3 regions of the Rossellomorea sp. GCM10028870 genome follow, and region 2 is predicted to be linked to each of the others. Evidence: riboswitches for the same ligand, from Rfam matches in the RefSeq annotation. Region 2 holds a riboswitch; each other region holds the start of a gene.

Region 1 (10,171 bases), on a different contig from region 2:
ATTGTTCGGGTCACTGCCCACACGGTTGCAGGCGATTACAAAGCACTGATTTTCAATCGCTCGTGCCCTTAAGAGGGTCTGCCAGTGATCAATTCGTGCTGCTGGCCACTCTGCTACGACAAAAACAATCTTGGCTCCCAATAGTACATGTTTTCTGAACCATTCCGGAAAACGAATGTCGTAACAAATCAATCCTGCCATCTCTGTTTCTTGAAGGGTGAACATGCCATCTTCTTGTCCAGGAAGTAAATAATGATGTTCATTCATTAGCTTGAAAAGGTGAAGCTTTGAATACTGTTTCACCAACCTGCCATCGGAATTCGCAACTAAAAGTGTATTGCTCACCCCATTCTGTGTTTTGTTTGCCACAGAACCACCTACAATGTGAATGGAATATTTCTTTGATAGAGAAGTCAGGAAAGAAGATGAATCTTTCGCTCCGTTATCAGCGATGTCATCCATTCTTGTAAGGTCATATCCAGTCGTCCAAAGCTCAGGCAGCACAACTGTATCACAGCCGTCATTCTTCGCTTTTTTAACCCATTGTTCTACTTTTTTCTTGTTTTCTTCAGGGTTTCCGAACACAATATCCATTTGTGCGAGACCTATCTTTTGAATCATTTGCTTCACCTCATTATAGACTTTTGGAATTTATTCCTTTACATTCTTTATTTTCCGTTATATCATTTGTGACTAGAATTTGAAAGTAATTAATTTTCAAAAAAATGTAGTGGGTGAGTATATGAAAACCTTTAGTAAGGCAAAACGTTTAGATTTATTACCTGAACAATTTTTCGCATCCCTTGCAAGTACAGTGAATGCGGTTGTGGAAGAGGGACATGATGTCATTAATTTAGGGCAGGGAAATCCGGATCAGCCGACTCCTCCACATATTGTGGAAAAACTGACAGAAGCAGCTGCTTCACCATCGAATCATAAATATCCTCCATTCCGTGGCTTATCGTCATTTAAAGAGGCGATTGCCGCCTTCTACCTCCGTGAATACGGTGTAAAAGTAGATTCGGAAACAGAGGTAGCTGTGCTGTTCGGAGGAAAGGCAGGTTTAGTTGAAATTCCTCAATGTTTATTGAACCCTGGTGATGGTGTATTAGTGCCTGATCCTGGTTACCCGGATTATTTATCCGGGGTAGCATTAGCAGAAGCCCGCATGATCAAAATGCCTCTCCGTGAGGAAAATGGATTTCTACCTGATTATCGAGAACAGTCTCGTGAAGAGTTAGAAAGTGCAAAGTTAATGTTTCTTAACTATCCTAATAATCCTACTGGTGCGATCGCTACAACCTCATTTTTTGAAGAAACAGTGAAACTTGCCGATCAGCATGATATTTGTGTTGTACATGACTTTGCCTATGGAGCGATTGGGTTTGATGGACGGAAGCCTATTAGCTTCTTGGAAACAGAAGGAGCCAAGGATGTTGGCATAGAAATTTATACATTATCGAAAACGTATAATATGGCTGGCTGGAGAGTGGGGTTTGCAGTGGGGAATAAGAGTGTCATTGAAGCGATTAACGTCCTTCAAGACCACCTATATGTGAGTCTGTTCGGCGCCATTCAAGAAGCGGCTACCACCGCCCTTTTAAGCTCGCAGGAATGCGTGAATGCATTAGTTTCAACATATGAAGAAAGAAGAAAACTATTAATCTCTGGTCTTCAGGAAATAGGGTGGGATGTAAAAGCTCCACAAGGTTCCTTCTTCGCCTGGTTAAAGGTGCCTGAAGGATTTACATCCGTAGAGTTCTCAACCTATCTACTTGAAAAAATCAAAGTCGCTGTTGCTCCGGGTGTTGGCTTTGGAGAATTCGGAGAAGGGTATGTACGTGTAGGTCTTTTATCCACAAACGATCGGATAAAAGAAGCGATTTCACGTATAGAAAGTTTAGAATTATTCCACAAAAGGGATTGACATAAGCTGAAAATGGTGCAATAATCCAACTGAAATAATGAATAATGAAATTCTTATCAAGAGCAGGCGGAGGGACCAGCCCGATGAAGCCCGGCAACCGACTTATTTTAGCACGGTGCTAATTCTTGCAGCTATATGGCTGACAGATAAGAAAGAGTGACGAATTCAAACCTCTTCTTATCTGGAAGAGGTTTTTTGTTTGCAGAGCTGATGAAATCAACATGCGGCTAAGAGTAGCTTTTTTTTCATAAGGAGGCAATACGACAATGAGTGAAGTGATAGCAACCTATCAACTAAAGGGAAAGAGCGGTTCATTCGAGAAAAAGGCAGAGGGGATTGCCTTGGGATTGACGGTCGGTTCATGGACGGACTTGCCGCTTCTGGAACAGGAACAATTGAGCAAGTACAAGGGGAGAGTCGTTTCCGTGAAGGAGTGGGAAGGCGAAGATGGTCCCCGGGGTGAGGTGCAGATTGGATATCCCGGGTATAACTATTCAAATGATATCCCAGCCATTCTTACAACGGTATTCGGTAAGCTTTCCCTGGATGGCGAAGTGAAATTAGTAGATTTAGAGTTTTCGAAAGACTTAAAAAAAACCTATCCTGGTCCACGATTTGGAATTGAAGGGATCAGGGAGTTAACAGGGGTACATAAAAGACCGTTGTTAATGAGCATCTTTAAAGGAGTGATCGGCAGAGATCTCACCTACCTGGAAAATCAATTAAGAGCCCAGGCTCTAGGCGGAGTCGATGCAGTAAAAGACGATGAAATTTTATTTGATAATCCACTGACACCCTTTTCTGAGAGAGTCAGCTTAGGGAAAAAAGTGCTGCACGAAGTGTTTGAGGAAACAGGGAAGAGAACGTTGTATGCAGTTAATCTGACAGGCAGAACATCACAATTACGGGATAAAGCAAGAAAAGCAAAAGAGCTTGGAGCACAGGCTCTATTATTCAATGTATTTTCTTACGGCCTCGATGTTCTCCAGGAATTGAGAGAGGACAATGAGATCGCATTGCCGATCATGGCCCACCCTGCCTTTGCCGGGGCTGCTGCAGCATCTCCTGCATATGGTGTGAGCTACTCTTTATGGTTAGGTAAATTATTACGAATGGCCGGAGCCGATTTTTCACTATTTCCATCACCATACGGAAGTGTCGCATTAGAGAAGAGCAAAGTTCTATCCGTAAGCCATGAGTTAACGAAGGAAGATGCCCACTTGAAAAGGGCATTGCCAGTACCTTCAGCCGGCATTCATCCCGCACTTGTTCCGCTTTTGGTGAAAGATTTCGGTATAGACTGTGTCATTAATGCAGGAGGGGGCATTCATGGTCACCCTGACGGAGCAAGTGGAGGAGGAAAAGCATTCGTTCAAGCTATCGATGCTGTTTTAAAAGGAACGTCTCTCAATGAGGCGGCTGAAACTCATGGTGAACTTCGCAAAGCCCTATCCCTATGGGGAGAGGAGGTAAAGGTGTAGTGGGTCATCCAATCATTTTCTGTGATTTTGATGGAACGATTACAGAAACAGATAATATCATCTCATTGATGAAAACCTTTGCTCCCCCAGCATGGGAACCTATCAAAGATGACATCTTAAATCAGTCGATTTCCATTAAAGAAGGTGTAGGCAAGTTGTTTTCACTTATTCCTTCATCCCAAAAAGACGAAATGGTTCAGTATCTATTAGATACTGCTGTCATACGTGAAGGGTTTAAGGAATTTGTAGACTACACAAAAGACCATGAGATTCCTTTGTATATCGTTAGTGGAGGAATTGACTTCTTTGTTCAACCATTACTAAAAGAATACGGGCCTTTTAATGGAGTTTTTTGTAATGAAGCAAGCTTTAACGATTCGGCCATAACGATTCATTGGCCACATCCATGTGACGATCACTGTGAAAGTAAAGGATGTGGATGCTGTAAGCCTTCTATTTTGAGAACATTGTCATTAACAGAAGACACGAAGGTCATTGTGATAGGGGACTCAGTCACAGATATCGAAATGGCAAAGCTTGGAGATACTGTGATCGCCAGAGACTATTTGGCCTATACATGCGCAGAAATAGGTATCCCCTATCATCCGTTTGAATCCTTTCATGATTGCATGGACGTCATTGAAAAAGGAGTGAAAATATGAATCCCTATCAATCGGAGTGGGAAGAACTCGCTGATATCAAAAGAGAACTGGCAGACAGGGACTGGTTCATGGGGACGAGTGGAAACCTTGCGATACGAGTGAGTTCTTCCCCTGCTACCTTCCTGGTCACGGCAAGTGGAAAGGATAAACGAAAGCACACAAAAGAAGATTTCCTCCTAGTGAATGCTCATGGTGAGGCCATTGAGGATACTCACTTAAAACCATCAGCCGAAACACTGCTGCACAGTCATATCTTCAAAGAAAGCTCAGCAGGTTGCAGCTTACATGTCCATACTGTGGCGAATAATGTAATCAGTGAACTGTATGGGGATGAAGGTATCGTCACATTTAGAAACCAAGAATTAATTAAAGCGTGGGATAAGTGGGAGGAAGATGATTCTTTATCCATTCCCATCATTCGTAATCATGCTCATATACCGACGCTTGCCGAGGAGTTTCAGTCCTTTATTAAAGCAGACAAAGGGGCGGTGCTCATTCGGAACCACGGTATCACAGTATGGGGACGAACCGGTTTTGAAGCTAAGAAACTATTAGAAGCTTGTGAGTTTTTATTTCAATATCAACTCACTCTTTTATCTTTAACGAACACGAGATCAATTACTAAAGGAGGAGTCAGATTATGACGACAATCAAAATCCAAGGGAAGAACCAAATCATTGATAATCAGGAAGAGGTAGTGAAGTATTTAAGTGAACAAGGAGTCATTTATGAGCATTGGAATATCGAAAAACTGGACGAAGGATTAAGGGACCAATTCGCTTTAACTGAGGATGATAAATCGGAAATCCTGTCTGTTTTTAAAGAAGAGATTGAAGATATCTCAGAACGAAGAGGGTATCGGTCCTGGGATGTAATTTCCCTTTCAGAGAGTACACCAAATCTTGAAGAGCTTTTAAAGAATTTTCAACAAGAGCATCATCACACAGATGATGAAGTCCGTTTTATAGTAAACGGCCATGGTGTATTTGTCATACAAGGTAGCGATGGTGATTTCTTTGAAGTACATCTAAATCCTGGTGACTTAATTTCAGTTCCTGAAAACATTCGCCATTATTTTACATTAAGTGAAGATAAGAAAGTAGTGGCTGTTCGTATTTTCGTCACTAAGGAAGGCTGGGTCCCAATCTATTAATATATGAGGATAGACAAAGAGTAGAATCTTTAGTCTATCCTCTAATTTTATTGGCGAGGAATTTTTGACGAAAAATGTCTAATTTAGAAACATTACTAGTAATTTTGTCTTGTTTTGCGAATCTATTTACTTTTCTGATAATACTTGGGATAATGCTCAAGTAATGATTTTACTTAATAAAGACTAGGAGCTAAAAAAGGAGTTTACAAGAAATGGGTCGTCTATTAAAAAAGAAATGGTTATTAATGAGAATCAATCAGAAACGTTCAGAAATGATTTGCCTTGGAGAGAATTTAGGCCTATGTGCAGATGAAACCGTTCGGTGCAGCCAGCAATTAGATCAGCTATTGAACGACTATGAAAAGTGCACAAATAAAGTTGTACCATTTACCCTCCAGGAATCATCAAGTGAATTTGGGCATTACATTAAGAGCTTATTAAAGCGAACTGCTTCGTGACTACACAACATGATTTTCCTCAACATTCAAGGTTTACAAAAGAAACGAATCTCCAACAATCTCCACATTTAAACTAGACAATCAATCTAATTTGTCGTAATTTCTAAAAGCAAAGGACGGTACGCTACAAGCGTACCGTCCTTTGCTTTTTAACTAGTGACCGGTCTATTTGACAATAACAGGGTTTATTTGTATAATGTTTTGAAACTGAGATATTTAATTTTTAAAGGAATGAATGCCATGAGTAAAACTCAAGATACAAAACAATCATTAAAGCTTTTCATTGTCCTTTCAAGAGCTTTCAAAGCCTTAAATGAAGAGATAAATAAAAACATCCAGGAGAACGGCTTAAACCCTACCGAATTCGCTGTTCTAGAGCTTCTTTATCATAAAGGAGATCAGCCCCTGCAGCAAATTGGCGGGAAGATTCTATTAGCCTCCGGCAGCATTACGTATGTAGTGGATAAGCTTGAACAAAAGGGCTATCTTAAGCGTAATGCTTGTCCAAAGGACCGTCGAGTTACCTATGCTCAAATAACAGAGAACGGCAGACAGTTAATTGAAGAGATTTTTCCTAATCACGAAAATCGAATTCATGAACTCATGTCAGCTCTATCTCCTGTTGAGAAGGAAGAAACGATTGAAATGTTGAAGAAATTAGGCTTATCGATTAAAGACTTGTCGTATTAAGTTCGACTCTTGTGCCCCGTCTATTATTAGACGGGGTTTTATATTGTCTTAAAATTTCTTTGCTTTGACTTCGCCACCATCCGGTATTTGTATCTGCAATTCAATTCTTGTGATAAAAGGATATTATCTATTACTAGTCGAATAACTATAATCGGGAATATTTTATGAGGAGGCAACATTATGAAGTTTGAACAATTTACATATGAAAGGCCCAACTTAGAAGAGATTAAACCTGTTTTCCAACAGTTACTCGGAAAATTTAAGGCCGCGCCCAATGTACAAGAACAGATGGATGCGATGAAGAAACTGAATGAAATACGTCTCAGCATCGATACAATGCAAAATATATGCTATATTCGGCACTCTATCGATACCAATGATGAGTTTTACAAAGAAGAACAAGATTATATTGATGATATGATGCCTGAGGTTCACGGGATGGTAACGGAATATTATCGGGAACTTGTAAATTCTCCATATCGTAAAGAGTTAGAAGAGAAGTGGGGAAAGCAGCTATTCGACCTGGCAGAAAGTGAAATGAAGACTTTTTCTCCTGAGATCGTCAATCTTCTGCAGAAGGAAAATAAGTTATCTTCCCAATATACAAAGCTCATGGCGTCTGCAAAGATTCCATTTGAGGGAGAGGAAAGAACATTGGCTCAGATGGGCCCTTTCACACAATCTGTCAATCGGGAAACAAGAAGAGAAGCCGCTCAAGCGACCGTTGCTTTCTTTGAAGAGAATCAAGAAGAGTTGGATCGTCTATTTGATGAGTTAGTGAAGCTGCGTCACACAATTGCTACTACTTTAGGGTATAAGAACTTTGTTGAATTAGGTTACTATCGTATGACGAGAACGGATTATACACCTGATATGGTAAGGGTTTTCCGCGATCAAGTAAAGGAGCATATCGTTCCTCTTGCTACAGAACTTAAAGAAAGACAAGGAAAGCGCATAGGGATTGATTCGATGAAGTTTTATGACGAAGGTTTTAAGTTCACTTCCGGAAATGCGGTTCCTAAGGGAAGTCCTCAGTGGATCATTGATAATGGCAAAAAGATGTACGAAGAATTATCACCGGAAACAAAGGAATTCTTTGGTTTTATGATCGAACATGACCTCATGGATTTAGAAGCGAAGAAAGGAAAAGCTGGAGGTGGCTACTGCACGTATATTGCGAACCATGAGTCTCCTTACATCTTCTCGAATTTCAATGGTACCTCAGGAGATATTGACGTATTGACCCATGAAGCAGGTCATGCGTTCCAGGTGTACTCAAGCAGGGGATTTGATATTCCTGAATATATTTGGCCAACGTATGAAGCATGTGAAATTCATTCTATGAGTATGGAATTCTTCACATGGCCATGGATGGATTATTTCTTCAAAGAGGATACTGATAAGTATCAATTTGCACATTTAAGTGAAGCGGTGCAATTTCTTCCTTACGGTGTGGCAGTTGATGAGTTCCAGCATTTTGTGTATGAGAACCCTGAAGCTTCCCCGTCTGAACGGAACGCCGCATGGAGAAAAATTGAAAGGGAATACCTTCCCCATAAGGACTACGATCATATTCCGTATTTAGAAAATGGGGGGTTCTGGCAGCGTCAATCCCATATATATAATTCTCCATTCTATTATATCGATTACACATTGGCTCAAATTTGCGCGTTCCAATTCTGGAAGAAAATGAATCTTAATCGTGAGGAAGCGTGGAATGACTATGTTGCCCTTTGTAAACTTGGGGGAAGCCTTTCATTCACAGGGCTTGTAGAAGCAGCCAAGCTCGATTCTCCGTTCCAGGAGGGGACAGTTGAGAAGGTCATTGAACCGATAAGACAATGGTTAAATGGAATAGGTGATCAATCTTTATAAAATAAAGTAATAGGGCAGCCGCATTTTATGGCTGCCTATTTTGTTTGGGTTCTTCTACAATTCCGGAAGAATTATGTTCTTTTGCTTCTGATTTTCTCTGCTTGTACATAAGGTGAAGTAGAAGGTTGTCAGAGGTGATGGGTATGAAAAAATTAGCTGGGTCGTTTCAAATCGCTGCTGTATATGTTGGTACCGTTATAGGAGCCGGATTTGCAACGGGAAGGGAAATTGTAGAGTTTTTCACCCGGTTTGGCTTTGTCGGGTTTATTGCGATTTTATTAAGCGGGTACTTATTTATTACAATGGGAACGAAGATTATGCTTAAGTCCCATGATATTAAAGCAAAGTCCTTTGAAGAATTTAATGAATATCTATTTGGAAAATGGTTTTCAAAGTTTATGAATATCGTCATGATGATTATGCTGATCGGGGTTTCCGCGGTAATGCTTTCAGGAGCAGGGGCTGTTTTTCAAGAGCAGCTTTTGCTACCAAAACAATTAGGGATTCTGCTGACTATTGGATTGGGATTCATCACGATGATGGTGGGGATTAAGGGACTTTTTGCTGTGAATACATTCGTCGTTCCTCTTATGATCGTCTTTAATCTTTTTTTGATGATTCATTCTGTTCGCGACGCTGGATTTTTAGACGCATTTCTTATGATCCCGCATGCTGAGGATGGGTGGAAATCTGTGGTTGCCCCTTTTTCATACGTAGCCTTTAATCTTGCCATGGCACAGGCTGTTCTCGTTCCTGTTGCCGGTGAAGTGAAAGATCGGGAAACCATTAAGTATGGAGGTTACCTTGGCGGCTTTTTCCTTACGCTGATTCTAATTTCCAGCCATATTACTTTAGTCATGATCCCGGATGTGACACAATACCAAATTCCAATGGCCGTGGTTATGAAATCCTTTGTTGCCGGTTTTTACTTAATTTATATTGTCATCATTTATGGTGAAATATTCACTTCCGTCATCGGGGGAGTATTTGGCCTGGAGAAACAATTATCGAATTACTGGAAGGGCACATCTATAATGACCTTTGCAGGTATCTTCCTCGTGATCTATTCTTTAAGTTTTTTTGAATATAGCGAACTATTGTCGTATTTATATCCACTCTTTGGCTACATGAGCTTATTATTTATCATCCTTCTCTGGATGAAACCCAATAAATAATTGTCTGGAGGAGAGTAAAAAGCGGGTCTAGAGTTCATGTTAATAAAGACTAATGAAAAAGGAGTGGCGAATATGACACAATCTAAACACGAAAAAGAAAGACAGTGGAATGTAAGAAAACAGGAACAGCATCCTCATGGTAAAGTATCTTCCTTCAAGGAGCTTTCTGAAGGGAAAAAGGGAAAAGAATAAGAAAAAAACGGATGCTTCGGGCATCCGTTTTTTCTTGGGTCCCATTACTCTTCTCTATGGTGATGGTAAGAGTCACTTGTCTTATATTTTTCAGGGAAATATTTATTCCTCACTTCATCCTTATCCCAATCTGTTTGTCTGCAGGCTGCAGCCAGTTCATCCAGATGTCTCATGATGTACTGCATGTCGAGGTTTTGGAGGCTGACATAGTCGATTCCTTCCAGAATATAGTCTTTAAACGTCCACACCATGCGCTTCGTTTCTTCGCTATTATTTTCCCCTATCATTCTCAGTGAACGCAGAATTTCGGCAATTATGGATATATCCTGCTTCCCGTAATGCCTTAACTGGTAAAAGCTTCGGTATAAATAATCTACAAAGGTCGGCTGTTCCAATATGATTCGCACATTGTTTTCTTCATCTGATAAATATGAGCTTGGAAGCTTGTGTTTAGCAAGTTTCGATAAAATGATCCCGATTTCTTCTATGCAGTTTTTTGCGGTATTCGGGTCATTGATGGCGGGGGAAATGGCTCTCAAGGCAATTTCAACCAGCTTT
Region 2 (10,171 bases):
CCCCATATCCACAAACTACTGAACTCAAGGAAGTGAATTGCATTGCATGGGACAAGGTGCCTGTCCCCATGTCCCTGTTGCATTCATCCTGCTTTTTTAATAAAGTATAGAGTTAGAGAGCATTTTGAAGGAGGACTCAGGAATTGACGAATATCAAACCAGAAACAATGGTTGCTACTATAGAAGAGTTGGATCAAAAAGGGTCGGGACAGGCTGTTATTTGGCGGGAGAATGAGCTTGGAAATCCGAAGAAGTTAAGGCTTACGATTCCGCAGACGCTTCCGGGAGAGAAGGTTCGTGTAACGGTTGATCAGCCTGATCGCAGAAGAAGGAAGGCCATGCCGGATGAAGTCCTTGAAGCCCATCCTGAAAGAACGGAAGCTCCATGTCCGCATTTTGAGCGGTGTGGCGGATGTGTGTGGCAGCATTGGGAATACGAGGGTCAGTTAAAACAGAAGACGGATCATGTGAAGCATGCTTTGGAAGTCCAAGGCTTTGACCCGAATTTAGTGAGAGACACCATGGGGATGGATAATCCTTGGCGTTACCGCAATAAGATGGAATTTACGTTTTCTCCTGAAGGTGCCCTTGGATTGCATGAGCAGGGGAATTTCAGAAAGATTATTTCGCTTGAAACCTGTTTGATTGCAAGTGTTGAAATGGTGGAAGCGACGATGGAAGTCGCTGATTGGGTGAAGGACCACGGATTAAAAGGATATGATAAAGATAAGCATGAAGGCTTACTGCGTCACTTAATGGTGAGACAATCCTTTGTAACGGGCGAGCTAATGCTTGCGCTTTTTGCCACAGAGGCACCCGGCGCTCATCAAACAGCGGTGGACGATCTTGTAAAGCGTGTCGGCGAGAAGTTCCCGCATGTGAAAAGCTTGCTATGGCTTGAGAACACAGCATGGGCAGACCGTACACAGGCGGAGGAAATCCATCTCCTGTCCGGTCGTGACTTTATTTATGATGAAATGGATGGATACCGTTTCCGTCTTTGGTTCGATACGTTCTTCCAGACGAATCCGACACAAGCTCAAAAGCTTGTTGACTTAGCGATCGAAATGGGACAGCCGAAGAAATCAGAAAAAATGATCGACCTTTTCTGTGGAGTGGGAACATTTTCTCTACCATTTGCCAGCAGGGTAGGAGAGCTTGCCGGCATTGAAATCGTTGAAAGTTCGATTGAATCTGCGAAACGTAATGCTGAAGATAATGGCATCTCGAACACGACATTCCTGGCGAAGGATGCTCGTAAAGGAATTGACCAAATGCTGGAGAGCTTTGGACATCCGGAATTATTAATGCTTGACCCGCCACGATCTGGTGCAGGCGGAAAAGTCATGAGACGAATCGGACGCGCCAAACCGGAACGCATCGTGTATGTTTCCTGTAACCCTGATACGTTCGCAACGGATATTAAGGAGCTTGAACCATTCGGATACACCCTGGATGCTGTGCAACCTGTTGACTTATTCCCTCAAACGGTGCACGTGGAATGTGTAGCAACACTGACACTGAATTCATGAGTACACGGAGAGATTCTTCTCGCATGAAAGGAAATACCTGACCCTGATTGGGGGCAGGTATTTTTTTGTTTATGATTAAGAGGGACGGACCTCTCCTCTGCCTCACAAGGCAAAATTCAATTGCAGAATAGAGGTCCGTCCCTCATTTCACTGGCCTGGATTTTTTCGGAATGTTCGTCAGGTTCCATTTAGCGGCATCACCGTTTGGGTCAGAGATGCTCACGATCGGGGCTACTTTGATCATCCCGGAGATGGGGTTTTCGTTGTACTCGAAATCGAAGTAGCCGATGTTCGGGGCGATGTCCTCCCCCCGGAGCCCATAGATTTCCTGAACCTTGGATTTTTGGATGGCGGGGTTAAAGATGACCTCCAGCTTGTAGCGCGATTCCGGATTGACCCGTTGCACCTTGATCTGGAAATTCCCGTCTTCGTCCACCACCCCGGTACTTTCCGTGACGTATTCCTCACTTTCTTCTCCCTGCCAGTTGATGACCCTTGCGTAGGATTCGAACTCACCATAATCCTTTAGCCCGGCAGACATGGTGCTATCCTCTGGAAGGTTGGATTGGCCTTCTACAATGAGTTCTTTTCCTTGAAGCAGGACCGTTCCGGTTATATCAACCCTGACTCCGGAAGGCGCATCCTGCTTTTGAGGAAGTTCGGTTGCCATTTCAACCCGGCATCCTGTCAGTAAAAACAGACTGACCGCCAGAATATACTTCAGCCTATTCCTCAATGGAATTCCTCCTTTGAGCGGTTTGTGAACGTAAAGGGATCTTCCAGTCGAGAAGAAGGTCCCCTCTTGTTGGAAGGAGTCTCGCCTTTCCCGACAGGAAGCGTATCCTCAAGAAGAACCTTTTTTAAAAACCTGCTTATCTCATTGATGCAAAAGATTGAAACGGCAAAAAAAGCAAGTGGTGTCAGCACCAGCCACGTATGCAGAAAGACCATTTGAATGTTGATACTCATCGTGGCCGCCCACTCATTTGTATAGGAAAAGTATTCCGGTATGTGCTCCATGATCCCGAACTCCTCCGTTTTCAGACCACCCAAACAGATATGGAGAACTCCAAGTTGAATGAGGAGGTACAGGGTCTGGGAGATTTGCTCGGAAAACATGACAAGGGCATGGCGGCTGAACTGGGGCCGTAAATGGCGCTTGATGATATAGAATCTGCTTGCTCCGATTTGTTTGGATACGGTAACGAAATCATTTTTTAGATACTCCTTCATTTCTTCCCCGATATACATCCCGAGTGAAGGAATCACGATGATCGCAATCACCACTATTTCAATGATCAGAAATTGAAACGAATACATCGCCCCTGACTCGAAGGCAAGCTGGAGTGGGGTGAGAAGAACAAAGGCAATGATTGCAAGTGGGATGAAGTTAAATGTATCCCCGATCCCTTTGATCATCTGTTTCGCCCAATCAGGAAGAAAAGCATACACAATACCGAACGCGAACCCGCCGACCATGCGGAGCAGTGCAATGACCATTGCCGATAACAGCGTATATTTCGCACCGGCAAGGAGCAAATAGAATAAATTCCGTCCGAGTTTATCACTGCCCAAAGGGGGCATTTCCTCCATTGTATATGGAGGATCCGCGATTATTCGTCCAGAATCATCCTTTAAATACGGCGGCCCAGGTTCGAGCAGTTCTGGATATATGGCCGGTATGATGAAGCTCGCTGAAAGCATGACAAAGAGAAAACCAACGGGCAGCCAGAACCGGAATGATTTAAGAATCCTCATGAACTGACCTCCTCTCCAGACAGCCATTTTTTCAGTAAAATAGCACCTAATGTAAACACAATGAAGAATGGTATATAAATCATCAGCATCCCGATGAAAAAGGCACTTGGCGTATTGATGGAAACATCGAGGAGCACATTCATGAATCCGTTGATATTAAAAAGTATCTCAATGATCAACAGGTTTGAAAGCATAAGCAGAAAAATCGGTTTGATGTGATAATAAAAGTGAATCCACACATTTCGGAATAGGTGAACCCATACTGTATAGGCTTTTGAGAAACCCTTCGAATAGGAATATTCGACATATGGTTTTTCCTCTTCTTCCTGAAGCTGGAATAAGAAATGCTTCGTTAAAAAAGCAATTGGCATGATCGCAAGACAAATGATCGGGAGCAGATAGATTTTTTCATCCCCAAGGGTGTAGATGTCAAACAGCAAAATATCCGTCTTTTTGAAAAACCAGACAATGAAAAGTTGGATAAATACGATAATCAGAACATCCGGGAGGGAATCCAGTGAATCCAGCAAACGGAAGCAGATCTGATAAATTTTCTTAGGCAGAAACATAAACAAGTAGCTAACAAGGGAAGACGTGACGGCAGCAAGAAAAAAGGCCAGGAGCAAGAGCGAGAACGAGTAACCGAACAGCTGAAAAAACAACGGATAAATCGGGTAGCTTTTGAAGTCCATTGGATCCCCGATTTTGATGATAATGGAGCCTGGTCGGAGCATTTCGGGTCCCATCTCCTGCAAGGTTTGAAGATATTTCCCCAGCATGATGACCAATTCCGTATCATACGCAAGCAGAGAACCGGCACCGCTGAAAAGGAATAATCCGATGCATGTGAGCAAGAATTGAATGGGAAGACCGATGACATTGAACTTTCTCAGTAAAAACACCCCCAAAGTCTTTTAGAAGTATTATATCTTTGCATTACAAAAATTTCAAAATAATTTTAATTTTTACAATAGTGTTAATTTGCTGGATGTTATTCTTGGTATAGGAATTCATGCCAATGAAAATCCTATCAGTAGTGATACATACGCAGGTGCCATATAGGACATTAGCCGAGAAGAACGTTATAATGATGGTGACATAAAAGGGAACTACACAAAAATCATAGACGGTCTATGGTTTTTTGTTTTATTTATGAAAAGAAGGAGATGACGATAATGGGAAATCAAGCAGGTTGGAATCTCGAGAACAGCTATACCACACTTCCAAGTTCTTTTTTTACTAGACAGGATCCGACTCCTGTTCAAGCTCCAAAGCTGATCGTACTGAATGAACGAGTGGCTGAGTCGCTGGGGCTGGACGCGGGGAAACTTGGAGAAGAGGTAGAGGTATTTGCTGGTAACCGAATTCCGGAAGGTGCCGAACCCCTTGCTCAAAGCTATGCCGGGCATCAGTTTGGCCATTTTACTATGCTGGGAGACGGTCGTGCAGTCCTGATCGGTGAACAGATCACCCCATCAGGTGAGCGTTTTGATATCCAGCTCAAAGGGGGAGGGAGAACCCCTTATTCCCGAGGTGGGGACGGTCGCGCGGGACTTGGACCGATGCTCAGGGAGCATATCATCAGTGAAGCCATGCACGGACTTGGGGTTCCGACTACCCGGAGCTTGGCGGTGGTGACTACGGGTGAACCGATTTATCGGGAAACGGAACAGCAGGGTGCGATCCTGATCCGCGTAGCGGCTAGTCATCTTCGTGTCGGTACTTTTCAGTTTGCTTCTAAATTTGGAACGGTAGATGATCTCCGCGCACTGGCTGATTATGCAGTTGAGCGTCATTACCCGGAAGGTATGAATGCACCGAACCGTTATCTTTACCTGTTAAAAGAAGTCATCAAGCGCCAGGCTGCACTCATTGCCAAGTGGCAAATGGCCGGGTTCATTCATGGTGTGATGAACACAGATAACATGACGATCAGCGGAGAGACCATTGATTATGGACCATGCGCTTTTATGGATACGTATGACCCGGCAACAGTATTCAGCTCCATTGATACCGGGGGACGTTATGCCTATGGCAATCAGCCTCAAATTGCCGGTTGGAACCTTGCCCGATTTGCCGAAAGTTTGTTGCCGATTCTTCATGATGAACAAGAAGAGTCGCTGAAACTTGCTCAAGATGCTGTGCTGGAATTCCCTAAGCTGTATGAAGCTCGCTGGCTCGACGGAATGAGAGGGAAACTCGGTATTTTCAACAAAGAAGAAGGGGACGAATCCCTTGCAAAAGATCTTCTGGGATTAATGAAAGAGAATCGTGCCGACTATACGAATACATTCCGTTCATTAACAAATGAGGAAGAAATCGATCTGTTTAAAAATACTGAATTTATTCAATGGAAAGAACGCTGGGAAGAAAGACTAAACAGGCAAAAAGAATCGAAAGAAGCAACTCATCAGTTAATGCGAAAAAGCAATCCGTCGGTGATTCCCCGGAATCATCGTGTGGAGGAAGCGTTGGAAGCTGCTGTGAAAAGCAATGATTACAGCGTAATGGAGCGTTTGCTTGAGGTCCTTAAGAATCCTTACCAGTACACGACAGAACAGTGCGAGTACACCAAACTCCCGGAACCATCTGTTCGTCCTTACCGAACGTATTGCGGTACATGAAGAATGAACCTGTAACAGGAAGCCCAAAAGGTTTCCTGTTTTTTTTGTGTGTAAGAGGACTTTCTCATTGATAAGTCGAAACTATTCAAAGATAGTTGAGGAGAAAATGGAGATAAAGGAGTTTTTCTATTGAACCAAGCATTGCTCGTGATTGATGCCCAGCAGGAATTAATTGAAGGAAATGAAGGGGAACAAGCTGTATTCCAAAAAGAGAGGCTGATTGAAACCATCAATCGGGTCATCCAAATGGCAGCCGAAGCGGGTGCTCATCCCGTCTTTATACGGGATAAGGATGTCGGAGGCGGGGAAGGTGACGGATTCCAGGTTCACAGGGAGATCCATGTTCCGGACAACGCTGTTGTGTATGATAAATTAGCGACAAATTCGTTTTATGGTACGCCTTTATTAAGCTTTTTAAAAGACAATAAGGTTGAACATGTCGTCATCATGGGCTGCCAAACAGAATATTGTATCGACACCGCTGTTCGGTATGCAACGGTTAATGGATTGGATGTAACCCTGGTATCGGATGGTCACTCAACGAAGGATTCATCCGTGTTGAAGGCTGAACAAATCATCCAGCACCATAACAAGGCTTTGTATGGTCATTATAATGTAGATCATTTCTCCGACGTCAGACAATCCGATGAAGAGTTGTTTCAGCCGAAGCATGATTATTATCGGGAGAAATACGGAATGTAGAATAGAAGAGCTCATTTTGTCAGATCTGATGAGATGAGCTTTTTACTGTAACACAGTTATCTTTGTTCATGGGAGGCGAGGGGGTGCAGGGAACCTATCTCCCAACCTGACATACCGGACAAAAATACAACCGCCTCGAAGCTGCGACCGTCTTCTCAATTTCACTCCCACAAATAAAGCATGATGCTCCTTCCCGATTGAATACCCAATGTCGATATTTTGAGCGCTTCTCTCCTTGAGCTTTTAACTTATCAACAAGTTCAAGATCGTTTGTAATTCCCCCAGTCTTATAGGATTGCATCATTAAATGAATGATTGCCTCTGATGTTTTCATCAATTGATCTTTCGTACAGTCAATCGGACGGAGAGAAGGGTGGATGCCTGCTGCAAACATGATCTCAGATCTCAAATAATTCCCGATTCCTGCTACAAACCCTTGATCTAATAAAAGAATCGACCACTTTCTTTTGTAGAATCGTTTGTCTTTCATTCTTTGGAGCAACTCGTCCGCTGTTACTTCTTCACTCAAAATATCGGGTCCCACTTTTGCAACGAAAGGATGCTCAGGTACCTCTTCATCACGGAGGACTTCAATATCAGATGCACTGTAAAGAAGTGCCGACTTTTTCTCATTATGTAGAGCCAATCTGAGCTGGCGGTTTGTCTTCGGATAATTGTAAAGGTTCCTGATGTACCACTTTCCATAGAGTTGATTGTGTGAATAAATGGTGTAGCCATTGTCAAAGCGGATAAGCATGGCTTTTCCTTTCGTATCCACTCTGGTCACGATCGATCCTTTTAAAAGGTCTTCGTACTCTTCTAAATGAGGGAAGGCAAAGTACACATCTTGTACGTTTTTATTTTTAAGAGCGCGCTCTACTCCATCTGCAGCTCTTCTGATTTCCGGACCTTCTGGCATGGCAGTTTCTCCTTTTTTAGTATAGTTGTTCCCTTTTTTCTTTCCGAAGTAACATTCGGATAGGCTGGGCTGCTCATCTGTTTCATGTTCTTGACATTATTCCAATATATTGATAAAGTTTTAAAAAATCTACATATTTTCTTATCCAGAGAGGTGGAGGGACTGGCCCTTTGAAGCCTCAGCAACAGGTCTGTGAAGATACTGTGCTAATTCCAGCGGGTGATTCAAACCTGATAGATAGGAGCAATCTTTTATTTGTCGGTGACGCACTCGTTCAGGGTGCGTTTTTTGTTTGTCCACTTATTCCACAATATATTCAGGAGGAAGGGTGTTTTTTTATGGAACACGCAGGTCAGAGTTTTAAAAGGAAGATGAAGACACGGCATTTGGTGATGCTGTCTCTTGGAGGGGTGATCGGAACCGGGCTATTCTTGAGTTCGGGTTATACGATTCATCAGGCTGGACCGTTTGGGACGATCCTTGCTTATTTGATTGGGGCGCTGGTTGTTTATCTTGTGATGCTTTGCTTAGGCGAGCTTTCTGTCCATATGCCGGAGACGGGATCCTTTCATAGTTATGCTGCAAAGTTCATTGGTCCAGGCACCGGTTACACGGTGGGCTGGTTATATTGGCTGACATGGACAGTGGCATTGGGGTCGGAGTTTACGGCGGCTGGCTTGATGATGCAGCGCTGGTTTCCTTCGATTAGTGTATGGATATGGAGCGCGGTCTTTGCTGCGTTGATTTTTGGACTTAATGCATTGTCAGTGCGGTTTTTTGCTGAATCTGAATTTTGGTTTTCTTTAGTAAAAGTGATTTCGATTGTTGCGTTTATTGTGATCGGGGCAGGGGCGATTGTCGGGTTCATCCCTCTCGGTCAATCAGAGCCCGCTCCGTTTTTCTCGAATATCACAAGTTCAGGGTTGTTTCCGAATGGGGCATTTGCCATCTTGATGACCATGCTTGCCGTGAACTTTGCCTTTTCAGGAACAGAATTGATCGGGGTTGCGGCGGGAGAAACGGAGAATCCATCAAAATCGATTCCTAAAGCTATCCGCACCACGCTTGTGAGATTGATCATCTTTTATGTAGGGACGATTGTCGTATTATCTGCTTTATTACCGAGCCAGTCAGCCGGTATATTGGAAAGTCCTTTCGTAGCGGTGCTAGGACGGATTGGAATCCCATATGCCGCCGATATCATGAATTTTGTTATTATAACGGCCATTTTATCAGCCGCAAACTCAGGTTTGTATGCTTCTTCCAGAATGCTATGGTCGCTGGCAGATAAGCAAACCATCTCACCGATCTTTGCCAAATTGACTGATAGGGGAGTCCCTCTCAATGCGATTGTATGCAGCATGCTGGGAGGGGGACTGGCCTTGCTTTCAAGCATCATTGCACCGGGAACGGTCTACATCGTATTGGTTTCGGTCTCAGGCCTTGCGGTAGTGATCGTGTGGATGAGCATTAGTGCTGCCCAATTTCTATTTCGAAGACAGTATATAAAGGAAGGAAACGATGTGAAAGATCTGGCTTATCGGACGCCGCTCTACCCACTCGTTCCCATTGCGTCATTTCTGCTTTGTCTAGCTTCTTGTATCGGCATTGCCTTTGATCCCACTCAGAGGATAGCCCTTTATTGCGGAATCCCGTTTATCGTCCTTTGCTATGGAAGCTATTATCTAACACAATACGTAAAGAAAAGAGGAAAAGGTTATGTCGAATCAACTGAAGCTAAATCCCATTGATAGTATTTTACAAAAACATTCCCCACTGATTTTAGATGGAGCATTAGCCACAGAGCTGGAATCCCATGGCTTTGATTTAAACGATTCCCTTTGGTCTGCCCGTATACTTCTTGAAAAACCGGAAGCGATTGAGAAGGTTCATGCTGATTATTTCCGTGCAGGAGCCGATTGTGCGATTACAGCCAGCTACCAGGCAACGGTGGATGGTTTTAAAAAGCGAGGAATAGAGAAACCTGAAGCGCTGGAATTAATCAAGAGAACGGTTACTCTTGCCAAACAGGCCCGGGATGAATTCTGGAAGGAAGAGAAGGGCAATGCGAATCGGCCGAAACCAATCGTTGCAGGTTCTGTAGGACCTTACGGGGCATACCTTGCTGACGGCTCTGAATACGTTGGGAACTATGGAGTAAGTGATCAACATTTAGCAGATTTCCATTTTCCAAGAATCCAGGCATTAGTGGAGGCGGGTGCTGATTTGTTGGCATTCGAAACCATCCCGTCCTTGCAGGAAGCAAAGGTACTAGCTTCACTTCTGAAAGAATTTCCAGATACCTGCGCCTGGCTGTCTTTTTCATTAAAGGATGGAGAGACGATAAGTGATGGAACGGGGATTGAAGAGTGCGCGTGTGTGTTCAATGACGATGAACAAATCGCTGCAATTGGTGTGAATTGTGCACCAATTCCTGCGGCCAAGAAGGCGATAAGCGTATTAAGCAGAAACACTGACAAACCACTCATCGTGTACCCGAACTCAGGTGAGTCTTACAATGCTGAGACCAAAACGTGGCATGGGGAGGAAGGGTGCTCGGCGTTTGATGAGCAATCAGTAGTTTGGTACGAGGCAGGTGCCCGTATCATTGGTGGTTGCTGCCGGACGGATCCGGG
Region 3 (10,171 bases), on a different contig from region 2:
GGGTATCATTTCCTTTATAATGAGAATTATCAGACAGGTGAATGGATAAGAACGATATATACGTTTGGATGTGAGACTGTGAAGACCATTTTTCGTTATATACTATTGACCATCATCATATTCGCAGCTGTATTTCTATATCAATTGCAATTAGGGGCGATTCCTTTTTTTCTACTCTCTTTCTATCTTTTCTATGAAGCGTTCCGTGTGATCCGAAACGGTGAAAAAGAAGAGGAGTGGGAAAGTGGGAGGCCATCCTGACCCCAGGTTGTGAAAAAAATGCGAGAAAAACTAGATAGCTATAGCATAAAGTCTTTTATATTGTTTATAATGATTAATATGGTTAGAATTGATAATGGAGAATTTTTGCCCTTTTTTACTCTACTTAGTAGAGTGTGAAATAGAGAAAGGAAGTGCGTAAATTGAGTCTTAAGCAGTTATCCAAAGAAGAATTACGTCAAACATCATTTATTGAGTTGGCACATGAAATTTTAGTAGAGAAAAAGCAAGCAATGGCATTCGAAGAAGTAGTCAAAGAAATTAAAGGTTTGCTTGAAATCTCTGATAAAGAGGTTCGCAGCCGTTTACTTCAATTCTATACGGACCTGAATATCGATGGACGCTTTATTGCCATGGGTGATAATCGTTGGGGATTAAGAGAATGGTATCCGGTTGATCAAATTGAGGAAGAAACCGTTCCAACAATGAAATCCAGCAAAAAGAAAAAAGCGAAGAAAAAAGAAGATGAAGATCTGGATCTGGATGATTTCGATGATCTGGACGATGAAGATCTTGATTACGATGACCTTGATGACACGGACGATGACGACGATCTGACGGATGACGACGACGATGTGGATGCCGTTGACGATGAAGACGAAGATCTGGACATCGATGAAGACGATGATGAACTCGAAATCGATGAATTTGATGAAGTAGATGATGATGAAGACGAAGAAGAAGAGTTAGAAGAAGATGAGGAAGAGAAGTAATCTCTTCGACTGGAATGGCTGCTCCCCAAAAGGTATTTTGCCTTCGGGGAGCTTTTTAATATGCTCAAAATGATTGAAAATTCTATTCTTATTCAGTGCTTGACTTCTTCCTCACAGGAAGGTAGTATTTTATTTGGGCTCCCTAAAAAGGGACGAATAACGTATATCACGCTCCCCTTACATGTTTGTAAGCGGGGCGTTTTTTATTTTTGTAAGAAGAAAGCTTTGACATAATAGGGTTTTACCTAAACCTTATGTGTGGAGGATCTATCTTTTCAAAACCCCTTACATTTTTATGTATATTGATAATAAGAGGCTGTCTTTTAGCGGTTTATGCAGATGAATTTATTTTATGAGAATGGACTTGTCCTTCTTTGAACAAGATAAATTCATGACATGAATACATAGGAGACACCCTCTACTTTTTTTGAACCAAACTTACTTTGAAGGGGGACATATACATGACTAAGTATATTTTCGTAACAGGCGGCGTAGTGTCGTCACTAGGGAAAGGGATCACAGCAGCGTCCCTTGGTAGACTATTGAAAAACCGTGGAGTGAGCGTCACGATCCAGAAGTTTGATCCATACATCAACGTGGATCCAGGAACGATGAGTCCATATCAGCACGGTGAAGTATTCGTAACCGATGATGGTGCAGAAACGGATCTTGACTTAGGTCACTACGAGCGTTTCGTTGATATAAACTTAACGAAATACAGCTCTGTGACAACGGGTAAAATCTATTCAACTGTACTGAAGAAAGAGCGTCGCGGTGATTATCTTGGTGGAACGGTACAAGTTATCCCACACATCACGAATGAAATCAAAGAGCGCGTATACCGTGCCGGACGCGAAACCAATTCAGATGTCGTGATCACGGAAATCGGCGGAACAGTAGGGGATATCGAATCTCTGCCATTCCTTGAAGCCATTCGCCAGATCAAGAGCGATGTAGGCCGTGACAATGTGATGTATATCCACTGTACACTTGTACCTTACATCAAAGCAGCTGGTGAAATGAAAACAAAACCGACTCAGCATAGCGTAAAAGAGCTTCGCAGTCTTGGTATACAGCCAAATGTCATCGTCGTGCGTACAGAAATGCCAATGACTCAAGACATGAAAGACAAAATCGCGTTATTCTGTGATATTGATAAAAATGCTGTAATCGAAGCAATGGACGCAGATACACTATACTCTGTACCACTTGCACTACAGGATCAAAAGCTTGATGAAATCACATGTCAGCACTTGAAGCTTAATTGCCACGAAGCAGACATGACCGAGTGGAATGAACTCGTTGATAGAGTGAAAAACCTGTCCCGTAAAACAAGAATCGCCCTGGTAGGGAAGTATGTTGAACTGCAGGATGCGTATATCTCAGTAGTGGAAGCCCTTCGTCACGCAGGCTACCATTTCGATAGCGACATCGAAGTAAGATGGTTGAACTCTGAGCTGATCGACAACGCAAATGTAGCAGAAAAACTGGCAGATGTAGATGGAATCCTTGTACCAGGTGGCTTCGGTGACCGTGGAGTAGAAGGGAAAATCGCTGCGACTCAATATGCCCGTGAAAACAAGGTACCTTTCCTCGGAATCTGCCTTGGTATGCAGCTGGCATCTGTAGAATACGCACGTAATGTTCTTGGATTGGAAGGAGCTCACTCTGCTGAGTTAAATCCTGAAACGCCATACCCTGTCATCGACCTTTTACCAGAACAAAAGGACATCGAAGATCTTGGTGGGACACTGCGTCTTGGACTATACCCATGTAAGCTGACAAAAGGTTCAAAAGCCTATGCGGCCTACGACGGAGAAGTGGTTTATGAGCGTCACCGCCACCGCTTCGAATTCAACAATCACTACCGTGAGCAAATGGAAAAAGCCGGCTTCATCTTCTCAGGCACAAGCCCTGATGGCCGTCTTGTGGAAATCATCGAGCTAAGCGATCACCCATGGTTCGTCGCATCTCAATTCCATCCTGAATTCACTTCACGCCCGACACGCCCGCAGCCTCTATTCAGAGACTTCGTGGAAGCGTCACTTGCGTATGGTGAGAAATAAGATTTGATTATGTAACTGCTCTCCCTGGTTTGGGAGGGCGGTTTTTTTTAGGGTGGGGGTGGCCGATTTTTAAGGGGAATCGGAATTTATCGACCATTCTACAAATAACGACAATTTTCACGAACTCCTCTTTAATCTCATCTATAAAATTTTCCAAAAAAGAATATTGACAATATTCCCGCATATCGTTAACATATCGTTTATAGCGCATGCGAACTATACCAAATTTCATAATCTCTTATAAAGAGTTGGCAGAGGGACTGGCCCGATGACGCCCGGCAACCTACCGTTTAGACGGAAAGGTGCTAAGACCTGCAGGAAGAATTTCCTGAGTGATAAGAGTACGTTTATTTATACATAAACCTCTTTTCTCTTGGGAAAAGGGGTTTTTTTATTTGCAAAGAATGTTTTGTGAACTTTGTTGCTTTTAAAGGGAAAGTGCTGATTGATTTCCGCTCCAGGTGTACGGAGGTCGATAATAGCTTTAAAGTAGGGATACTTTCCTTTAGATTGCTCTGTCAATACTGAGCTCTGTCACGGAAATCTCTTATAGATGGTGAGGGGAACTGCGTAGACTCCTGCGGAAAAACGGGCGTGCCGAGACCCCGGAAGCGAAGCTGAGGAGGCTCGGCCGTACGCTAGCTGCAAGCGGAGCGGTTCCCCTCACCATCCAGCCATACTGGTTGACAGAGCCTTTGCAGATCCCGGTTTTAAAACAACAAATATCTTTTATGAAAAGAATATTTTAAAAAATTGAGGCATATCACCTCGGGAGGAGAAAAGAAAGATGAAAAAAACGGCATCATTATTCGTATTACTCGCACTTATTTTCAGTTTAGTCGCTTGTCAGCCAAAGGTATCCCAGGAGGCGGACGCAGACAGTGGAGAGAAGAAGGAAGCAACATCTGATCATCCATTGGCCAATAAAAAGATCGCCCTTATTATGCAAATCAATTTAGGGACATTTTCCGCTCAATACATAGAAGGTGTCAAAGAGCAGGTAGAGAAGTTTGGGGGCAAGGTTCAAGTATTTACGTCTGAAGGGGACCTGGCAAAAATGTCTTCTAACCTGGATGCGGCCATCAATCAAAAGTTTGATGGGATCCTCATCGATCATGGAACGAAAGAAGCACTGCAATCAGGGGTGGAAAAAGCGAAGGAACAAAACATTCCGGTTGTCGTATTCGATGCGGATGTTGCTTCAGAAGAGGTGACGGTCCTCGAACAGGGTGATCAGCAAATGGCTGAACAAACCTTGACGAAGCTTTCAGATGAGATTGGCGGTAAGGGTGAGATCGTGAAAATTTGGGTTGCAGGCTTTGCCCCGATGGAAAGACGCCAAGTAGCCTATCAGGAGTTTTTAGAAAAAAATCCTGATATTAAAGAGGTGGCGGCATTTGGAGCGGCTACTCAGAATACAGCACTGGATACACAGGCTCAAATGGAGGCCATATTGAAACAGTATCCGAACAAAGGTGACATCGATGCTGTTTGGGCTGCTTGGGATGAATTTGCAAAAGGCGCCGTTCGGGCAATCGAAGCGGCAGGGAGAGATGAAATCAAAGTATATGGAATCGACATGAGTGATGAAGACCTGCAAATCATTCAAAAAGATGGAAGCCCGTGGGTGGCATCGGCAGCCGTTGATCCGAAAGATATCGGACGCGTGCAGGTCCGGTTTTTATATCAAAAGCTAAATGGCGAGGAAACGCCTGAGAAAGTAAAGCTTGAGCCGGTATTTATTGAAAAAGAAGCATTGCCTGGAGAAACGATTACCACAGATCAATTACACGAGCATGTAGATGGCTGGGGAGCAAGTGAGCAAGGCTATACAGATGAATTAAAAACGCTTGAAGAATCGTTCAAAGAGTAGAAAGGAGTTAAAAGAGATGACGTCTCCACTGTTAGAAATGATCGATATCAATAAAACCTTCTCAGGAGTGAAAGCCCTAAAGAATGCAAGCTTCGATGTGAAAGAGGGGGAGGTCCATGCCCTCTTGGGGGCGAATGGTGCAGGGAAAAGTACGCTGATGAAGATTTTATCAGGAGCCTATGTGCAGGACAGCGGAGACATCATCCTTCACTCTGAAAAAAGAGACTATCAATCTCCGAAAAAAGCGAAGGAGCATGGCATCCATTGCGTGTACCAGGAAGTGGACACGGCCATTGTCCCTGGACTTTCTGTAGCGGAAAATATCGTCCTTGATCAGTTCTCACAAAAAGGTTCCTTCTTTATTACTAAAAAGTCATTAAAGAAAGAAGCGTCGGAGGCGCTTAGACGCATCGGGGCAGAAACCATTCCCCTCGGTCAGCCTGCGTCACACTTAAGTCTCGCTGAAAAGCAGCTGGTGCTCATTGCCAGAAGCCTGCTTCAACAAGCGAAAGTATTGATTTTGGATGAACCAACGGCACCTTTAAGTTCTTCTGAGACGGAAAAGTTATTCCGAGTCATAGAAGATTTAAAGAAAGAGAGAGTAGGGGTCATTTTCATCTCTCACAGGCTCCCGGAAGTATTTCAGCTTTCCGATCGCATCACGGTCATGAGAGACGGAGAGACCATTGGAACGTTTGGAACACAACAAACAACCTCTCACAAGATCATTGAAGCCATGCTTGGAGGAACATATAGAGAAGAGTTTCAGAAAAGAACGCTGCCGATCGGTGAAACGCTTTACGAAGTGAGGGGGCTCGAAGACGGACAAAAGGTGAAGGATATCCATTTATCCGTTAAGGCAGGAGAAGTAGTCGGAGTGGTCGGGCTTGTGGGAGCGGGAAAAACCGAGCTTGCCAAAGCCTTATTCGGAGCCTCTCAGGTAGAATCGGGTGACTATTTTCTGGGAGGAAAGAAGCTGAGGATTCACTCTCCCCGGGATGCGGTTCAAAATGGTCTGGCACTTGTTCCGGAAGAAAGACGAAAAGAAGGGTTGTTCATTCATGAAACCGTTCAGCACAACCTTAGCTTTCCTTCTTTAAGAAAAGTCTCCAACTGGTTATGGATCAACGGTCGCAAAGAACGTGAGCTGGCCCGTGAAAAAATCCGATCCCTTGGAATTAAAACCGCTCATGAAAGAATCCAGGCCAACTTTTTAAGCGGAGGAAACCAGCAGAAGGTTTCAATAGGGAAATGGCTGTCCGATGAAGCTTCGGTGTTTTTATTTGATGAACCGACGAAGGGCGTGGACGTGGGAGCGAAGAAAGAGATATTTTCCCTGATTCAATCCCTTGCAGAAAAAGAGAAGGGTATTCTCTACTTTTCCTGTGAAATACAAGAAATCCTGGCGATTTCGGACCGGATACTCGTCATGTATGATGGCCGGATCGTCAAAGAACTGACAAAAGAAGAAGCAACTCAAGAACTCATATTGTATTATGCTTCAGGAGGGATCCAAGCGCATGAAAGGCAAGATACTCGACTTACTATTTAAATACGGGGCCATCGTGTTGATGGCCGCGATTCTACTATTTTTCAGCTTATATAATCCATTTTTCTTCACCTATGGAAATCTATCAGACATTCTCCGCTCGATTTCCATCGTCACATTAGTGGCATTAGGGGTAACCTTTACTCTCGTCGTCGATGGCTTTGACCTTTCAGTGGGATCGACGGTTTCCCTGTCTACCGTTGTGACGGCTTCATTGATGGTCTGGTATGAAGCGCCGTTGTGGATCGTGCTCCTTGTTCCATTGTTGGTGGGAGCGGGAGTCGGGTTATTCAATTCGCTGTTGATCGTTAAATTTGGAATTCCGGATTTGCTTGCTACATTAGGGGCCATGTATATCATTTCAGGTGTTCATCGGACGTATACGGAAGGGTACTCGATCTACAATCATATGCCGATGACAACTGGCGGGACAGCCCCGGGGGAATTTTCAGAAGCGTTCCTCTGGATCGGCCAGGGAAAGTGGCTCGGATTGCCGGTACCGGTATGGATCATGCTCGTGTTGGTCGGAATCGTCTATGTGATCATGCATTTCACGAGATGGGGGCGCATTTTGTATATGACAGGGGGTAACGCAGAAGCGTCACGCTTATCAGGTGTCAGGGTGACCCGGGTGAAGTTGATTGCCTACGTTCTCTCAGGTGTATTCGCATCGATTGGAGGAATCCTGTTCACAGCCCGGGTCGGATCAGGACAGATGGATGCCGGTGGCCCGCTCCTCATGGAAGCAGTCGCCGCTGTGTTTGTCGGCTTCTCCGTCTTGGGCGCAGGAAAACCGAATATCCTCGGCACCTTCTTTGGGGCAGCGTTGATAGGGGTCCTGCTGAATGGATTGACGATGATGAATCTACCATACTATGCATTTGAAATTATTAAAGGAAGCGTACTGGTATTGGCATTGGCAGTGACGTATGTGCATGCCAAGAAGGTGCGGGGGGCTTGAAGTTTGTAAGAGAGGCGCCCTATTTGGATGCCTCTCTTTTTTTTGGTTGAGGATTACTCCTCATACTCCTCCAACATCTCACGGATCACAAACCCCAGCGCAAAATAAAGATAAAGGGCAGCCATGCTGGAAGGGAAGCTTACACGCTCACCGATTTCATCGCCTGGAAGCATGCCTTTGATCACTTTCGTATCTAAGTGAACATCGGCTAAGTCCAACAGATTCTCTGCACCCTCTACCAATCCAGAGACAGCCACGAATGGCACACCTTCATCAGCCAGTTTTTTCCCTAACTCCACAGCATCCTCATCAGTTGAAAAGCGGCTGACGACTAATACACGATCAGCTTCCGTCAGTTGGGTAGAACCATTATATCTTTTAGCAGAAGGAAGAGGTTCAGCACCAAACAAAGCCTCGGCTGTGACGGCTTCCATCTCCCCGTGACCTGCAATGTAAATATTCCCCTGCCCGATGGCAGCTTGGGCAAGCAGGCGGGCACCGTCTTCAATTTCGAATTCCTGCTTATCATAAATGCGTTTGAACAGTCCAGTTAACTGTGTTGTAAACATTTTTATCATAGAATGAACTCTCCTTATATATTTAGCTTCGACATTTGTCATCGTAACGCTTATTATAAAGGGGGAAAAGGTCTTAAGTAAAATCTTGATAAGAAGCAGGATTTTTTACAGGAAAAAGAGAATTAGTAATAAATATACAATTATTAGCCGGTTATTTTGCTTAGTAATACATAACTTACTTTAATAATGAAGGGGATTGGGATGGATGAATGAGAAAATTCTTATTGTAGACGATCAATTTGGTATTAGGATTCTATTAAATGAAGTGTTACAAAAGGAAGGCTACCAAACATTTCAGGCAGCGAACGGAATCCAGGCGCTTGAAATTGTAGATCAGCATTCCCCTGATTTGGTTTTGCTGGATATGAAGATTCCGGGTATGGATGGGATCGAAATCCTGAAGAGAATGAAGCAGAAGGATGCAGATATCCGCGTCATTATTATGACAGCGTACGGAGAATTGGATATGATTCAGGAAGCAAAGGATTTGGGAGCGCTTACTCATTTTGCGAAGCCGTTTGATATCGACGACATCAGACAGGCGGTAAAACAATATATTCCAGCTTAATGGTATTATTTGAATAGTGAAAATAGTAGTATTTTTAACAATTCGCCTCTTCAGTTGGTAAAATCAATTCTGTTTTGGTATGATACAAGTGAAATTGTAAACAATGTCACATGGTGCTATAAATAACACCGCCATTTCTACTAGAATGGCTCACTGACTGAATAAAAGGAGGAAATTACTATGCCTTTAGTTTCAATGAAAGACATGCTAATTCAAGCAAAAGAAAACAGCTATGCGGTAGGTCAATTCAACCTGAATAACCTTGAGTTCACTCAAGCGATCTTACAAGCGGCTGAAGAAGAAAAATCACCTGTCATCCTTGGTGTTTCTGAAGGGGCAGCGCGTTACATGAGCGGCTTCAAAACAGTTGTGAAAATGGTTGAAGGTCTTATGGAAGACTTAAACATCACAGTACCTGTTGCGATCCACTTGGACCACGGTTCAAGCTATGACAAATGTAAAGAAGCAATAGATGCAGGATTTACTTCTGTTATGATCGACGCTTCTCACGGTCCTTTTGAGGAGAACATTGAAATCACTTCTAAAGTGGTTGAATATGCCCACTCTAAAGGTGTTTCTGTTGAAGCTGAGCTTGGAACTGTTGGTGGACAAGAGGATGACGTAGTAGCAGATGGCGTTATCTATGCAGATCCAAAAGAGTGTCAAGAATTAGTGGAACGCACTGGTATTGATACACTTGCACCTGCACTTGGTTCTGTTCACGGTCCTTACAAAGGTGAACCAAATCTTGGATTCAAAGAAATGGAAGAAATCGGTGCGGCGACTGGAGTACCTCTAGTACTTCACGGTGGTACTGGAATTCCTACAAAAGATATCCAAAAAGCGATTTCTTACGGAACTGCTAAAATCAACGTAAACACTGAAAACCAAATTGCTTCAGCTAAAGCAGTACGTGAAGTGCTTGCAGCTGACACTGAAGTATATGATCCACGTAAATACATGGGGCCGGCTCGTGAAGCGATCAAAGCGACAGTTGCTGGAAAAATGCGCGAATTTGGTTCTTCTAACCAAGCGTAATAGATAGGTAATGTTTGGAAAGTCCTTCGTGATAGATTACGGACATTCCTTATGTGGTAGAAAAAGAATGAAGCGGTAGGATGGGACTGGCACCAGGAGAGGGTTGATACCTTTTTGGGTCAGTCCCTTCCGTTCATTAAAAGATGATTGAAAATTTTGTCGAAAATGGGGTATAGTGAATGAAATTTTTCATAGACACAGCAAACATGAGTGAAATTCAAGAAGCATTTGAATGGGGTATTCTTTCAGGAGTGACAACGAATCCGTCGCTTGTCGCGAAAGAAAAAAACGTAACATTTGAAGATCGATTAAAAGAAATCACAGATTTAGTTCCTGGTTCTGTAAGCGCTGAAGTCATCGCGACAGATGCTGAAGGAATGATCAAAGAGGGCAGGGAGCTTGCTAAGATCGCACCTAACATTACGGTTAAGCTTCCAATGACGCCGGATGGCCTGAAAGCGACATCTACTTTTGCTAAAGAAGGAATTAAGACAAATGTCACGCTGATTTTTAGTGCGAACCAAGCGCTTTTAGCGGCTCGTGCTG

The links. Region 2 has a riboswitch for S-adenosylmethionine ahead of mmuP (S-methylmethionine permease). Riboswitches for the same ligand answer to the same signal wherever they lie in the genome.
Region 1: another riboswitch for S-adenosylmethionine. It lies ahead of ACFQWC_RS08865 (2,3-diketo-5-methylthiopentyl-1-phosphate enolase); the one in region 2 lies ahead of mmuP (S-methylmethionine permease).
Region 3: another riboswitch for S-adenosylmethionine. It lies ahead of ACFQWC_RS19370 (sugar ABC transporter substrate-binding protein); the one in region 2 lies ahead of mmuP (S-methylmethionine permease).

The regions. Positions count from the first base shown of each region.
Region 1 covers NZ_JBHTGN010000001.1:1,712,204-1,722,374, reverse strand. Annotated here, with positions in the region: gene ACFQWC_RS08875 (carbon-nitrogen family hydrolase) at 1-621, opposite strand, end outside; gene ACFQWC_RS08870 (pyridoxal phosphate-dependent aminotransferase) at 743-1,927, shown strand; SAM riboswitch class I at 1,978-2,080, shown strand; gene ACFQWC_RS08865 (2,3-diketo-5-methylthiopentyl-1-phosphate enolase) at 2,194-3,408, shown strand; gene ACFQWC_RS08860 (2-hydroxy-3-keto-5-methylthiopentenyl-1-phosphate phosphatase) at 3,408-4,070, shown strand; gene ACFQWC_RS08855 (methylthioribulose 1-phosphate dehydratase) at 4,067-4,714, shown strand; gene ACFQWC_RS08850 (1,2-dihydroxy-3-keto-5-methylthiopentene dioxygenase) at 4,711-5,223, shown strand; gene ACFQWC_RS08845 (aspartyl-phosphate phosphatase Spo0E family protein) at 5,436-5,681, shown strand; gene ACFQWC_RS08840 (MarR family winged helix-turn-helix transcriptional regulator) at 5,913-6,371, shown strand; gene ACFQWC_RS08835 (M3 family oligoendopeptidase) at 6,552-8,246, shown strand; gene ACFQWC_RS08830 (YkvI family membrane protein) at 8,390-9,421, shown strand; gene ACFQWC_RS08825 (DUF6254 family protein) at 9,494-9,613, shown strand; gene ACFQWC_RS08820 (DUF2254 domain-containing protein) at 9,658-10,171, opposite strand, start outside.
Region 2 covers NZ_JBHTGN010000002.1:219,723-229,893, reverse strand. Annotated here, with positions in the region: gene rlmD (23S rRNA (uracil(1939)-C(5))-methyltransferase RlmD) at 168-1,532, shown strand; gene ACFQWC_RS11960 (hypothetical protein) at 1,675-2,268, opposite strand; gene ACFQWC_RS11955 (ABC transporter permease subunit) at 2,265-3,290, opposite strand; gene ACFQWC_RS11950 (ABC transporter permease subunit) at 3,287-4,192, opposite strand; gene ACFQWC_RS11945 (protein adenylyltransferase SelO) at 4,466-5,914, shown strand; gene ACFQWC_RS11940 (isochorismatase family protein) at 6,044-6,616, shown strand; gene nei (endonuclease VIII) at 6,711-7,535, opposite strand; SAM riboswitch class I at 7,674-7,779, shown strand; gene mmuP (S-methylmethionine permease) at 7,874-9,286, shown strand; gene mmuM (homocysteine S-methyltransferase) at 9,255-10,171, shown strand, end outside.
Region 3 covers NZ_JBHTGN010000005.1:179,676-189,846, forward strand. Annotated here, with positions in the region: gene ACFQWC_RS19355 (hypothetical protein) at 79-261, shown strand; gene rpoE (DNA-directed RNA polymerase subunit delta) at 414-992, shown strand; gene ACFQWC_RS19365 (CTP synthase) at 1,454-3,058, shown strand; SAM riboswitch class I at 3,294-3,400, shown strand; gene ACFQWC_RS19370 (sugar ABC transporter substrate-binding protein) at 3,846-4,931, shown strand; gene ACFQWC_RS19375 (sugar ABC transporter ATP-binding protein) at 4,948-6,483, shown strand; gene ACFQWC_RS19380 (ABC transporter permease) at 6,452-7,441, shown strand; gene ACFQWC_RS19385 (DUF2529 domain-containing protein) at 7,495-8,019, opposite strand; gene ACFQWC_RS19390 (response regulator) at 8,225-8,587, shown strand; gene fdaB (class IIb fructose-bisphosphate aldolase FdaB) at 8,768-9,625, shown strand; gene fsa (fructose-6-phosphate aldolase) at 9,805-10,171, shown strand, end outside.